2 regions of the Clostridium sp. 'deep sea' genome follow, and region 1 is predicted to be linked to the other one. Evidence: a T-box and tRNA genes for the amino acid it is inferred to sense, from the RefSeq annotation. Region 1 holds a T-box; the other holds one or more tRNA genes.
The links. A T-box is a leader RNA that pairs with one kind of tRNA and senses whether it is charged. The one in region 1 lies ahead of ileS (isoleucine--tRNA ligase), so its partner is inferred to be a tRNA-Ile.
Positions count from the first base shown of each region.

Region 2: it encodes a tRNA-Ile, which carries the amino acid that the T-box ahead of ileS (isoleucine--tRNA ligase) is inferred to sense. The anticodon was not compared.

Region 1 covers NZ_CP063353.1:2,424,744-2,432,263, reverse strand. The annotation lists gene IMX26_RS11325 (copper amine oxidase N-terminal domain-containing protein) at 1-2,372, shown strand, start outside; gene IMX26_RS11320 (prepilin-type N-terminal cleavage/methylation domain-containing protein) at 2,411-3,040, shown strand; T-box leader at 3,097-3,307, shown strand; gene ileS (isoleucine--tRNA ligase) at 3,353-6,454, shown strand; gene IMX26_RS11310 (3D domain-containing protein) at 6,812-7,520, shown strand, end outside.
Region 2 covers NZ_CP063353.1:3,198,359-3,205,878, reverse strand. The annotation lists rRNA gene IMX26_RS14950 (23S ribosomal RNA) at 1-2,117, opposite strand, end outside; tRNA gene IMX26_RS14945 (tRNA-Ala) at 2,146-2,221, opposite strand; tRNA gene IMX26_RS14940 (tRNA-Ile) at 2,240-2,316, opposite strand; rRNA gene IMX26_RS14935 (16S ribosomal RNA) at 2,380-3,898, opposite strand; gene IMX26_RS14930 (hypothetical protein) at 4,120-4,308, shown strand; gene IMX26_RS14925 (amino acid racemase) at 4,540-5,241, opposite strand; gene def (peptide deformylase) at 5,364-5,870, shown strand; gene IMX26_RS14915 (DUF378 domain-containing protein) at 5,935-6,138, shown strand; gene IMX26_RS14910 (histidine phosphatase family protein) at 6,199-6,756, opposite strand; gene IMX26_RS14905 (histidinol-phosphate transaminase) at 6,720-7,520, opposite strand, start outside.

The DNA of each region.
Region 1 (7,520 bases):
GCGGATATACAGTTAGTGAAGATATCTATATGAATAGCTTTGAAATAAAAGTCACATCATCTGAAGGAGATATCTTGGTTGGAGAAGATTTGTTCATTGATCGAGATTGTGGATCTTTAATAGTTGATTTAGGTGGTATAGATTATAGTTCTCCATATGATGACATTGTTTATTATAAAGACGGTAAAGCAATAAAAAATGAAAAGTCACAAAAACAGTTAATCGGGGGATATGTATTAAAATATTTCTCTCCAGGACAAAGACCAAAAATTGTACATACCTTACTTAGTGATGAAGATAAAAAAACTCCATATCCGTCTTTATTACCAGCTGGACTATCACAGGCTCAATTCTTAGGAATAAGCAAATCAGTAGTAAATATACCTTTATATCAAGGTGGCGAATTTAGGTATATATTAGATGTTTATGAAATTAATAATGGAAAATACCAACGTTGTTATACGAAAAATGGTCACTTTAATTTAAATGGTTTTCAGGTCTCTGTTAAAGAAAATATAGTTTACCCTAACAAAAAAGTTGAGCAAATTATTACTGTTAAAGATGAGAATGGCTATGCTATTAATAATGCCATAATTTATATTGGTAAAAATATATATGGTGTAAACCACCCTGAAATACGGAGATCAATGTCTTACGCTTTAGATGAAAATGGTAAGTATGCAGGAGAAAAAGGATATATGTTTATTGACTCTGCTACTTTAAATATTGTTGAAGGCATTTATCGTGTTAGTAACTGGCACGCTGAGGGTAGTGGATACCTAAATGTTGTTGTGTATCGCCAAAATATGGATGGGTCGGTTACTAGAATGGCAGTTTTAGATAAAGCTATATTAGTAAAAGGAATAAACGCCTGGAATGTTCAAATCAGTGAAACTAGTACAAGGCCTGGGGAAGAAAAAATATACTACCTAAATGTTTATGATGGAAATGGAAATGTAGTTATTCCAGATTCAATAGATATACTAGAAGATGGTATTGGTTGGAGAACTATAAATTCAATAGAGATAAATTCAAATATTACTAATGATGGCATAAGAATAATCCATACATGTAGGAATGAAACGGTTGGAGATTTAGAGTTTGTACCTAAAAATAAATATAGTTCAAATACAGGATCCGTAATTGTTGAGGTTATAAGACCTGAAATAAAATTTATGGGTAGTGAACTGCCAATAATCACTCAAGATTTTATTAAAAGTTTAGAATTCTCAGTTATAGATCCTAAAACAGGTGAACCAGTATATGAAGACTTATATTATGAGTTAATTGATTGCGGAACAAGTGTAGAAGGTGGACTGTACGACTCCTCTGATGCTTTAGAAAACAAACTAGATAAACTTGCTGGTAATAGTGTATACAAAGTTTATGCATTAATTAAGAATCTAAACTTTGAAGAGATTAATTATGCAGGAGTTAGCCCATTACTAAGAATCAATATGGTTTCTGATGACACTGGTGGAGATATAAAGTTAATTGATATCCCTATAGAAAAAGCTAAATTATATGTTACACCAATAGAGGTGTTTGAGAATACAAAAGATATTGTTATAACATATGTTGATGCTATGGGTTACCCAATAAAAGATAAACTAATAAAAATTAATTATAGAAAGTGTGGTAACACTGATAATGAAGGAAAAATACATTATTATATTGCAACTAAAGCAGATTCATTAAGTGTATTGGGGGATACTGACGTTAAATATAGATTTGTTGAATACGAAATAAACATAAAAGATACAATGGAAGATTCTGTGATTAATAATAAAATAGTAAGCGCTCAAAATATTGTTAAACAACCACGTGTTACAATAAGATTAACTCATAGTGAAGAAATGCTCCATATTTTTGTAAATGGTGAAGATCAAATGCTGAAAAGACCTGCGAATTTCTACATGGCAAAGGTTAATAATTTAAAACCAGGTAATAATGAAATTAAGGTTGATATATACGATAGGAAGCATATGTCCTATAGCGAAACAATAACAGTATTTTACGAAAAAGATTTTGAGCCAATAGTTTTTAAAATAGGAGAAAAAGGTGTTTATGGAACCCCTGTGTTAATAAATAATGTTACTATGGTGCCAGTAAAATTTGCTGAAGATTTAGGCGCAGAAATGAGCTGGAATAGTAATACTCATACAGTTACGTATGTAAGAGGAAATAAAGAGATAACAATGACAATAGGTAGTAGCTACGCTATGATAAATGGTAAAATGAGTAAGTTGCAAATGGCACCATATTATAACGATGAAGGTAGAGTAATGGTACCATTACGAATGGTTGCCGATGAGCTAGGTTTTAGGGTTAAATACAAAGGTGCATTTGAGCCAATTGAGATTCGTAAATAAAAATTAACATAGGTTTAATTTAATAGTAAGGAGAGCAAATGAAAAATAATAAGGGTTTTACTTTGTTAGAAATACTATTGTTTTTAGCCTTATTATCATTAATTGCTGTAATAGTAGTTCCTATAGTTCATGAGTCTCGTAAAAAAACTACAGTACAACAATTAAAAAATCAAATGATAACTTTACTGCTAAATATTCATAATAGCTTAGCAGAAAAAGATATTAGTAATAATCCGTTAATAATTAATGGAGCAAAGTTTTATAATTCACCATACTATAAAAACGATGATGAGCTAGTAGCTTTTCTTGCTGCTAAAAATATAAACATGGCAAGCTATTTTGCTCTAGAACTAAAATGTAAGGAAGATAGGGGCAATAAATTTATAGACATTACTGTTAACTACCCTGGCTATAAAAATAACAAAGTTAGCTTGCTCAATAATATTACTTTAGAAGATGTGTCCCAAGGATTTAGGAGACCTCTTAATAGTGTTCAAACTTTTAATGATTCAACTGGATGTATTTGGTCGTATTATAAACACAAAATAACTAGTTTTGGTAATAAAAGTATAGAATTAAATCAATTAGCTGTAGGTTTAAGATTGTATGACTTAAATGTTAATCATACAGTTATTACAGAGTTACAACTGCAAAATTTTTTAAGATAAACCAAAAAACTTGAACTAGTGATATATATAATGTATAATGTCTCTAATCTAATATAGTAGAGGCTAAGATTAGGAATGCTATTTTGAAGTGTAGAAGAGAGGTTGCTCTAGGCTGTAAGGCAACTTACACAAATTTATAGGAATCACCTAGGAGCCTATATTCTGAACTTTAGTAAGAGTATACGTAAAATGCGTTAAATTTAAGAGAGCTAAACTTATTATTAGGTTTAGAACTAGGGTGGTACCGCGGTTATTATCGTCCCTGGGTAAGAAATTACTCAGGGATTTATTTATTTTAAAGAGGTGATAAAAATGATTTTTCCGCAGTTGAAAAATGAATCTGCTTATCAAACAGAGCAAAGAGTTGCTGATTATTGGGATGAAATTAATTTATTAGAAAAAAGTATTACTGAAAGAAACGGTGCTGAGAGTTTTGTATTTTATGAAGGACCTCCAACAGCTAATGGTCATCCTGGTATCCACCATGTTATCTCAAGAACCCTTAAAGATACTGTTTGTAGATATAAAACTATGCAGGGTTATCAGGTTAAACGTAAAGCCGGCTGGGATACACATGGTTTGCCGGTAGAAATAGAGGTTGAAAAACAGCTTAAGCTAAGTAGCAAACAAGATATAGAAAAATATGGGTTAGCTGAGTTTAATAAAAAGTGTCGAGAATCTGTCTTTAGTTACGAGGAATTATGGCGTAAAATGACACGTGAAATGGGTTATTTAATTGATTTAGATGATCCATATATAACTCTTGATAATAATTATATTGAATCAGTGTGGTGGATTTTAAACGAGTTTCATAAAAAAGGTTTTATTTATGAAGGACATAAAATCTTACCTTATTGCCCTCGTTGCGGTACTGGTTTAGCTAGTCATGAGGTTGCTCAGGGTTATAAAGAAATTAAATCTGATACTGTAGTTGCCAAGTTTAAAGTTAAAGACGAAGATGCTTATTTCTTAGCTTGGACTACTACTCCTTGGACACTCGCTTCTAACGTTACTTTAGCAGTTAATGCTGATGTAGATTATGTTAAGGTACGGTCAGAAGAAGATAACACAGTATATATTTTAGCTAAAGACTTAGCCTCTCATGTGATAAAAGGTGATTTTCAAGTATTAGAGACCTTTAAGGGTAAAGATTTAGAGTATAAAGAATATGAGCAACTTATGCCATTTCTAAAGACCGATAAAAAAGCATTCTTTGTTACAGTCGCAGATTATGTAACTACATCTGATGGAACTGGTATTGTTCATACGGCGCCTGCCTTTGGTCAAGATGACTATGAAACAGGACGTAGATACAACCTACCTGTATTACAGCCTGTAGATAATAGCGGTAAATATACAGCAACACCATGGCAGGGTATGTTTGTTATGGATGCTGACCCAGAGATAATTAAGTATTTGCGTGCTGAAGGTAAAATGTATAGTAAACAGCGAATGGAACATAACTACCCTCATTGCTGGAGATGTAAAACTCCTTTGCTGTATTATGCCCGAAAAAGCTGGTATATTGAGATTACTAAAATTCAGGATAAACTAATTGAAGCCAACAATCAAATTGAATGGTACCCACCCTACGTTGGAGAAAAAAGATTTGGTAACTGGTTAGAGAATTTAAACGACTGGGCTTTATCTCGCAGTAGATATTGGGGAACACCTTTAAACATATGGAGATGTGATTGTGGACATTTTGATACAATAGGTTCACGTAAAGAGTTAGTGGAGAGAGCTATTGAGGATATCGATGAAAGTATAGAGCTACACCGTCCTTATGTCGATGATATTCATTTAACATGTGAAAAGTGTGGCAAACCTATGACCCGTGTTAGCGAAGTAATTGACTGCTGGTTTGATAGCGGTTCAATGCCATTTGCTCAACATCATTATCCATTCGAAAATAAAGATAAGTTTTTCGAAAAATTATATCCAGCTGATTATATAAGTGAAGGAATTGATCAAACTCGAGGCTGGTTTTACTCATTACTAGCAATTTCAGTATTTTTGACAGGTAAAGCGTCTTACAAAAGAGTTTTAGTAAATGATTTAATTCTTGATAATGAAGGACGCAAAATGTCTAAGTCAAGAGGTAATACAGTAGACCCATTTCAAATGTTTGAGAAATACGGTGCAGATGTATTGCGTTGGTATTTACTATATAGTTCTGTTCCTTGGTTGCCAAAGCGTTTTGATGAGGACTCAGTTAAAGAAGTTATCAGTAAATACTTTTCTACCTTAAAAAATGTATATAAATTCTTTGCTCTTTATGCTGAATCAGATAATATTAATCCTAGAGAATTTGAGATTAAGGTCGAAAATCGTCCTGAGATTGATAGATGGATAATCTCTAAATATAATAATTTAGTTAAAGATGTAAATCAAGCAATGGATGATTATAATTTAACTCAGGCGGTTCGCAGACTGCAGCAGTTTGTAAATGAAGATTTATCAAACTGGTTTATTCGTAGGAATAGACGCAGATTTTGGGCAACAGAGCTTACAAATGATAAAAAATCAGTATATAAAACAACATATGAAGTTTTAGTGGGTATTAGTCAGCTTATGGCTCCTATTTCTCCATTTTTAGCTGAAGAGCTATATAAAAATTTAACAGGAGAGCAGTCAGTACACTTAAGTACTTATCCTAAGAGTAACAGTAGTTTAATTAATGAATTAACTGAAAAAAGAATGGATTTAGTTAGAGACTTAGTGAAACTAGGTAGATCTGGTCGTGAATCAGTTAAAATTAAAGTGCGCCAGCCAATTTCACAGGTACTAGTTGATGGAAAGTATGAAAGCCTCATTGGTGATATGGTTGATTTAATTAAAGAAGAACTCAATGTGAAAAAAGTGGTATTTACTAACGAACTTTCACAATACATGAGTTTTAGTTTAAAGCCAAACTTTAGAGTAGCTGGACCTATGTTAGGTAAAAATGTAGGGGCTTTTAATAAACAGTTAAATCTACTAAATGCATATGAAATTGCGATGAGCCTTGAGAATGGTGAAGAACCTACAATTAAAGTTGCGGATACAGTTGTTAAGTTAAATAAGGAACTTATACAAGTCAACTTGGCAGCTCGAGAAGGCTTTACAGTGAGCATGGAAAACAACTTGTTTATAATTTTAGATACACAATTAAGCCAGCAGCTAATAAATGAAGGTTTGGCTAGAGAGTTTGTTTCTAAAGTTCAGCAAATGCGTAAAAATAATGGCTATGATGTAAGTGATAGAATCAGCATTTATTTTAAGTCCACTGCTGAAGTTGCTACAGCATTACATGAATATAATGAGTGGGTTAAACAAGAAACACTTGCTGATGCACTGCAAGAAGTAAATGAAAATTTAGAAATAATAAACCTTAATGGTTATGAAACAGGAATAAAGTTAGCTAAAAATTAATGTATAAAAAGGGACTATCCCCTAATGAACGCACCCCAATTACAAGACGTAAAGTCTAGGGAATGGGGTGTTTTATTATGTTATTATACTTGCATTAATAAAAATATACACAAGTACAGGATAATATCCAAAAGTGAACATTGTGAAAAACTAAAACTAAAGTAGCTGATAATATTTTTACAAAACTATCATAACATCAAAAAAAGTAGCTTATTTTTTAAGATTATGATATTGTTCTTAGGTGTAATATTTAAAAGGTGATATTAATGTAAATAAAGTATTGTGTAGTTAAACAAAAGCAAAAATCACCGATAAACTAATATACATACTATAATTTTTGAGTTATAAGGAGAGAATATGAGATTTTATAAAGTGCTTTTTTTGTTATTATTTATTATTATAATAATATTTATTGGCCTTAAACAAAATATTAATAGCCCTATTATGGCAAGCTCCATTAATAATTTACTGAGTACTATGCAACCAAGAAGTATAGTAATAAATGATGGTGACAAGGTATCTAATATTCTTACAACAGCATTAACAGTGGGTGATTTATTAAGAGAACAGCAGATTAGTCTTAACGATGAGGATATTATTTTACCCAGTATAAAGCAAAGCCTTAATACGGTTAAAAGTATTACTATACTGCGAATAACTAAACATACATATATTGAGAAAATTAATACACCATATCAAGAAAAGAGAATTCCTGATGATAGCCTCTATATAGGAGAAAAAAAAGAAGTTGTTGGTGGAGAAGAAGGCATAATAGAGAGAAAAGTAATGGTAACAAAACTCAATAATAAACCAATTAAAGAGCAAGTTTTTTTTGTAACAGAAATAAAAAAGCCTATAAATAGGGTGATAAATTTTGGAACTGACACTACTATAACTATTAATAATAAAGAATATAAAGTATTAAATTGTTTAAATGTTAAAGCAACGGCTTACACAAAGTATTATGAATGTACAGGAAAAACACCCAGTCATCCAGACTTTGGTATTACTGCCAGTGGCCTGCCTGTAAAAATTGGTCATATTGCTGTTGATCCTAAGATTATTG
Region 2 (7,520 bases), 770 kb from region 1:
AAGCTGTAGTAAAGCTTCACGGGGTCTTTCTGTCCAGTCGCGGGTAGCACGCATCTTCACGTGCATTGCAATTTCACCAGGCCCCCTGTTGAGACAGCGCTCAAACCGTTACGCCTTTCGTGCGGGTCGGAACTTACCCGACAAGGAATTTCGCTACCTTAGGACCGTTATAGTTACGGCCGCCGTTCACTGGGGCTTCAGTTCTGTGCTTCGCTTACGCTAACACTTCCCCTTAACCTTCCAGCACCGGGCAGGCGTCAGCCCCTATACTTCAGCTTTCGCTTTAGCAGAGACCTGTGTTTTTGGTAAACAGTCGCTTGAGCCTCTCATCTGCAACTCTTTCTTGCTCCATTCGCAAGGAACTTCACAATATTAGAGCACTCCTTCTCCCGAAGTTACGGAGTCATTTTGCCGAGTTCCTTAACAGGGGTTCTCCTGCGCGTCTTAGGATTCTCTCCTTGCCTACCTGTGTCGGTTTACGGTACGGGCACCTTCTATCTCGCTAGCAACTTTTCTCGACAGCGTAGGATCAGGCCGTTCGCTACTTCATTTCGCTCCCCATCATGCCTCAGCATATGTAACTGCGGACTTACCTGCAATCACTGCCTACACATTTGGACGCACCTCCAACAGTGCGCGGTCCCTACCTTCCTGTGTCATTGCTTCACTCAAGCAATATTAGGTGGTACTAGAATCTCAACTAGTTATCCATCGCCTACGCCTTTCGGCCTCGGCTTAGGCCCCGACTTACCCTGAGTGGACGAGCCTTCCTCAGGAAACCTTGGGCTTTCGACGGGAAAGATTCTCACTTTCCTTCTCGCTACTCATACCGGCATTCTCTCTTCCATGCGCTCCACCATGCCTTACAGCACAGCTTCTCCGCCCATGCAATGCTCTCCTACCCCAGATATTACTATCTAGCCACTGCTTCGGTGCATAACTTTAGCCCCGTTCATTTTCGGCGCAGGATCACTTGACCAGTGAGCTATTACGCACTCTTTAAATGTATGGCTGCTTCTAAGCCAACATCCTGGTTGTCTATGCAATCCCACCTCCTTCTCCACTTAGTTATGACTTGGGGACCTTAGCAGGTGGTCTGGGTTGTTTCCCTCTCGACTACGGATCTTATCATTCGCAGTCTGACTCCCAATCTAAAGTCAGTTGGACTTCGGAGTTTGACAGAAGTTGGTAGACGGTGAAGTCCCCTTATTCCATCAGTGCTCTACGCCCCTGACTCACCGATTGAGGCTAGCCCTAAAGCTATTTCGGAGAGTACCAGCTATCTCCGCGTTCGATTGGCATTTCACCCCTACACACAACTCATCCCCTGAATTTTCAACTTCAGTGGGTTCGAGCCTCCACGTACTCTTACATACGCTTCACTCTGGCCATGCGTAGATCACGCGGTTTCGGGTCTACCACCAATAACTCTATTCGCCCTATTCAGACTCGCTTTCGCTGCGGCTCCAGAACTTTATTCCTTAACCTTGCTATTCATGGTAACTCGCCGGTCCGTTCTACAAAAAGTACACTCTCACACCGTAGTGCTCGAATTCATTGTAAGCATATGGTTTCAGGTTCTATTTCACTCCCCTCCCGGGGTGCTTTTCACCTTTCCCTCACGGTACTGCTTCACTATCGGTCGCCAAGGAGTATTTAGCCTTGGGGGGTGGTCCCCCTGCTTCATACAGGGTTTCACGTGTCCTGCACTACTCTGGATACTCCACTCTTGCTTCCTCTTTCATTTACGCGGCTATCACGCTCTACGGCTGGGCTTCCCTTCCCATTCAATTAGATTCCACTCGATTATTGGAGTCCTCAACCCCAAGTACAAGTACTTGGTTTGGGCTCTTCCCCTTCCGCTCGCCGCTACTCAGGGAATCGATGTTTCTTTCTCTTCCTCAGGATACTTAGATGGTTCAGTTCTCCTGGTTGCCTCCTACTAAGCTATTTTGTTCACTTAGCGGTAGTGGGCCTTCTACCCACTGGGTTTCCCCATTCGGAAATCTGTGGATTTAACGCTTGCTTGCAGCTCCCCACAGCTTATCGTTGCTGGCTACGTCCTTCTTCGACTCTTGGCGCCTAGGCATCCGCCATATGCTCTTTTTTACTTGACCTCTCTATGCAGTTTTCAATGTTCTGTAGTGGTGGAGATGAACGGAATCGAACCGTTGACCTCCTGCTTGCAAGGCAGGCGCTCTCCCAACTGAGCTACACCCCCACGTTATTTTGTTGTTAATGGTGGGCCTAGATAGACTCGAACTATCGACCTCACGCTTATCAGGCGTGCGCTCTAACCTGCTGAGCTACAGGCCCCCATTATATTGAGGAAAACCCTCAGAATTAAATAGTGTAGAATAGTTTTCTTAGTCTCCTTAGAAAGGAGGTGATCCAGCCGCACCTTCCGATACGGCTACCTTGTTACGACTTCACCCCAATCGCTGATCCCACCTTAGACAGCTCCTTCCTTACGGTTAGGTCACCGGCTTCGGGTGTTACCAACTCTCGTGGTGTGACGGGCGGTGTGTACAAGGCCCGGGAACGCATTCACCGTAGTATTGCTGACCTACGATTACTAGCAACTCCAACTTCATGTAGGCGAGTTTCAGCCTACAATCCGAACTGAGATCTGCTTTATGAGATCCGCTCCACCTCGCGGTTTCGCTTCTCTTTGTACAGACCATTGTAGCACGTGTGTAGCCCAAGGCATAAAGGGCATGCTGATTTGACGTCATCCCCACCTTCCTCCGGTTTGTCACCGGCAGTCTGTCTAGAGTCCCCAACTTAATGATGGCAACTAAACACAAGGGTTGCGCTCGTTGCGGGACTTAACCCAACATCTCACGACACGAGCTGACGACAACCGTGCACCACCTGTCTCTCTGCCCCGTAGGGAAACCTATCTCTAGGTACATCAGAGGATGTCAAGCCTTGGTAAGGTTCTTCGCGTTGCGTCGAATTAAACCACATGCTCCGCTGCTTGTGCGGGCCCCCGTCAATTCCTTTGAGTTTCAATCTTGCGATCGTACTCCCCAGGCGGAATGCTTATTGCGTTAACTGCAGCACCGAAGGTATCTAAACCCCCGACACCTAGCATTCATCGTTTACAGCGTGGACTACCAGGGTATCTAATCCTGTTTGCTCCCCACGCTTTCGAGCCTCAGTGTCAGTTACAGCCCAGTAAGCCGCCTTCGCCACTGGTGTTCCTCCTAATATCTACGCATTTCACCGCTACACTAGGAATTCCGCTTACCTCTACTGCACTCAAGTTATACAGTTTATCTAGCTTACATCGGTTAAGCCCATGCCTTTTACTAAATACTTGTATAACCACCTACGCTCCCTTTACGCCCAGTGATTCCGGACAACGCTTGCACCCTACGTATTACCGCGGCTGCTGGCACGTAGTTAGCCGGTGCTTGCTGGTGAGATACCGTCACTTTCTTCGTCTCTCACATCAGAATTTTACGACCCGAAGGCCTTCATCATTCACGCGGCGTCGCTGCATCAGAGTTTCCTCCATTGTGCAATATCCCCGACTGCTGCCCCCCGTAGGAGTCAGGACCGTGTCTCAGTTCCTGTGTGGCCGTTCACCCTCTCAGGCCGGCTATTCATCGTCGCCTTGGTAAGCCGTTACCTTACCAACTAGCTAATGAAGCGCGAGTTCATCCTTCAGCACATTGCTTTTCATCTGTCCGCCATGTGACAGTCAGATAATATCTGGTATTAGCAGCAGTTTCCCGCTGTTATCCCAGTCTGAAGGGCAGATTACTCACGTGTTACTCACCCGTTCGCCGCTAAGTCATTTGGTAGCAAGCTACCAAATCCTTCGCTCGACTTGCATGTATGAGGCACGCCGCCAGCGTTCGTCCTGAGCCAGGATCAAACTCTCCGTTAAAACTTTTTAACGTTACTGACTTTGTTACTTTTTTAAGAGCCCTATTCTACTACTATTTAATTCTCAATGTTCTCTCTTGTTTTGCGCCGTGTTCTCTAGCGCCTGTATATAATAGCACGTGGTTTTTATAGAGTCAACACTTTTTTTATCTTTTTTTAAAATTATTTTTCACTCATAGCTTTTTTCCTTTTATAACATACTAAGTGATGGAGGTGATAACTATGAAGATGAAAATTGACTCTTCTGTTGTAAAAGATCATACTGGTTTAGTTGTAGCAGGCATTGGTGCTGCTGTAGCTGGTGTTGGCGCTGTTTTAACTGGTGTAAAAAAATACTCCTTTGGTGCTGGCATACTTGGTTTTGGATTAGCTCACATTGCTTTGGGTTTACTAGATACCAAGCGAAATTAGTATCCTCCCGCAAAAAAGAGATGAGTTTGTAAATAAACTCATCTCTTTTATTATACACAGTAATTGCCTTGTTAAAACTCTATTTAGTGTATTATCTTATCTTCTTAATAGTACGTAATATAAGTTGTACCATTTTCTCTCTAACCAAATACCTACTCTATAAGTCAATATCCAATATTTATTAGCTATATAATGTATACATTAAAGAAATTAAAGTCTACAAATTTGAGTTTAGCTAAATGCAGCTTTAACTGCAGCCTCTGCTAACACCTGGGTTGCATCTACAATGGGCAATTCTAAATCATCTTCTTTAATTACTAATGGAATCTCTGTGCAACCTAATATTAAAGCTTGAGCACCCTGTTCTATTAATTGCTGAGCTACCTCTATTAGGTATTGTTTTGATTTTGTATAATTACCTGCTTTAATACCCCATGAGGCATAAATAGCATCCATTACTTTAGTTTGATCTTTTTCACTTGGCTCTAAAGGTATTAAATCATTAGCTTTGAGTGCTTTATGATACATTTGAGATTGTATTGTACCACTTGTTGCTAAAATACCTATTTTTTTAGCCTGGGGATACTGTTCTTTAATGTAGCTTGAGGTTTCTTTCATCATATGAAGAAATGTTAACTCTTTATCTGTAGCTATATCGTTGTAAAAGTAGTGAGCTGTATTACAAGGCATTACCAGTATTTCTGCTCCTGCTTGTTTAAGTTTGCATACAGTATCCTTCATTGCGGTTAAAGGGCTATCCCCTTCACCTAAAATGGCTTTTGTTCTATCCGGAATATTTGTATTGTTATCAATAAATACTCTAATATGGTCTTGATCTTTTTTTGCTGGTGTAGCTTTTATTATTTTTAAAAACAAATCAGCAGTTGCTTCTGGTCCCATTCCGCCTACTATTCCTATTATTTTTTTAGGCATTGTTAACTCCCTCACCGTTTTTAGTTTTTTTAGCTATGCATCTCCTAAAAGACCCTTGTAGTATATCATAATTTATCTTAAAGTATAGTTATGTATATAAAAGTTTCTTAAGGGGTGATGTTATGGCAATTAAAAGCTTAGCGCTTTTAGGAAATAATATTTTAAGAAAAAAATGTAAGATAGTTGATTTTCCGTTAAATAATGCAAATGAGCAGTTATTAATTGATTTAAACGATACCTTAATTAATTTTAAAAAAAATAATGGCTTTGGTCGAGGAATTGCAGCTCCTCAAATTAATGTTCTTAAAAAAATTATATGTATTAATACTGATACACCTCAGTACTTTATAAACCCAGAGATTATTGAGTATAGCAAAAATAGCTTTTATATGTTTGATGATTGTTTTAGTATGCCTGAAATTATGGTATATATTGAAAGAAGTGAAAGTATAAAAGTGAAATTCTATGATAAAACTGGTCGTTTAATTATAAAGCAATACAGTGGAGCTATGAGTGAATTATTACAGCATGAAATTGACCATCTTAATGGCATCATGGCAATAGACCGAGTTAAGGCAATTAAGGATATTTATTCTAAAGAAGAATGGAAAAATAAGCTAAAAGGCTAAGCCAGTGTATATCTTTTCTTTGTTTAACAAAAAATAAAGTTAATCTGGAAAAGGAGATGACAATATGAATATCGTAGCATTAGTACTCGTAATTGTCGGAGCTATAAATTGGGGCTTAATTGGTTTGTTGGACTTTGACCTTGTTGCAACATTATTTGGTCAAATGACAACCTTTAGTAGAATAGTCTACGCATTAGTTGGATTAGCTGGACTGTGGAGTATTACTTTTCTGTTTAGAGACAGAGACAGAAGAAAAACTGTTGATTAGTAAATATTACATAAAAGATCGCTTTTGGCGATCTTTTTGTATATATGGGTATTAAACTTCTTAAATATCTATACTCTCTATTTGTTTAGTTAACCAGTCTATTGTAATGCATTGATTATTTTTAGGTAATAACTTCCAATAAGGTTTATTATTTATTAGCTGTTGAAATAAAGCTATTACCCCACCATGACTAACTATTAACAGATTTGTTTCTTTGTATTTTTTATAAAGCTCTGTACATCTATTTTTTAGTTCAGTTAGGGTTTCTCCATTTAACGGAGCATTAGTCCAAGGGTCGTCAACCCATTTTTTCATTATATTAGGGTATTTTTTTGTTAGTTCATTATAGCTATAACCATGCCATTCACCAAAATTAAGTTCTCTTAATAACTTAGTTGATACAGGTTGAAGCTTTTTCACTAATGCTATTTGCTCAGCAGCCTCTTGGCATCTGGGTAAGTCTGAACATAGAATTTGGTTTACTGGTAACTGTTTGCTAAACTCAACCATATTTTTAAGTTGTTTTTCGCCTAAATGACTATAGGGGGCATAACTCCAACCATGATATTTTTGTTGTTCGTTTAAGATTGTTTGGGGGTGTCGAAATAGGTACCACATTTTATAACCTCTTTTAGACTATTAATTAGGTAATTGTTTTGCTCAATTTTTTTAACAGCTACCCTGATATAGTTATTATTTAGTCCTACAAAGTTAGAGCAATCTCTAACCATTACTTTATAGTTTATTAATCCGTGATTAATTTGGCTACTTGTTAAGCCTAGTTGTGTAGTTTGCAATAATAAATAGTTTGTTAAGGAGTTGTATACCTTAAATCCTAACTTAGTAAGCTCTTTTACCATTAAAGCCTTTGCTTTTGCATTTTTCTTAACAGAAATTTGCTCAAACTGTTTTATTTGGGGTAAGTTTAGAGCCTTTACTATCTCTTGAGCAAAGATATTGACACTCCAGGGTAAGTACTGTTGCTCTATTCTTTTAAGTATGTGTTTATTTGCAACTATATATCCTGCCCTAATGCCAGGTATAGAATATATTTTAGTTAATGAACCCACTATTATTAAATTATTAAAGCTATTAATTTGGCTTACTTTTGTTTTTTCGATACAGTAATGAATAAAAGCTTCATCTAAAACTAGGGTCACGTTATTTTGCTCACATAGGGTAAATAGCTGTTGTAAAGTGTTTTCATTAAGCGTTAATCCAACTGGATTTGAGGGATGACATAAAAATAATAAATCTGCTTTTTTTAGTTTATTCTCTATATTAGCTATATTTACGCTGTAGCCTTTTTCTGTAAAGGCCACAATATTTTCAAAACTTGTGCTATAAATACTGCTTAGTCTTTCATATTCTACAAAGCCAGG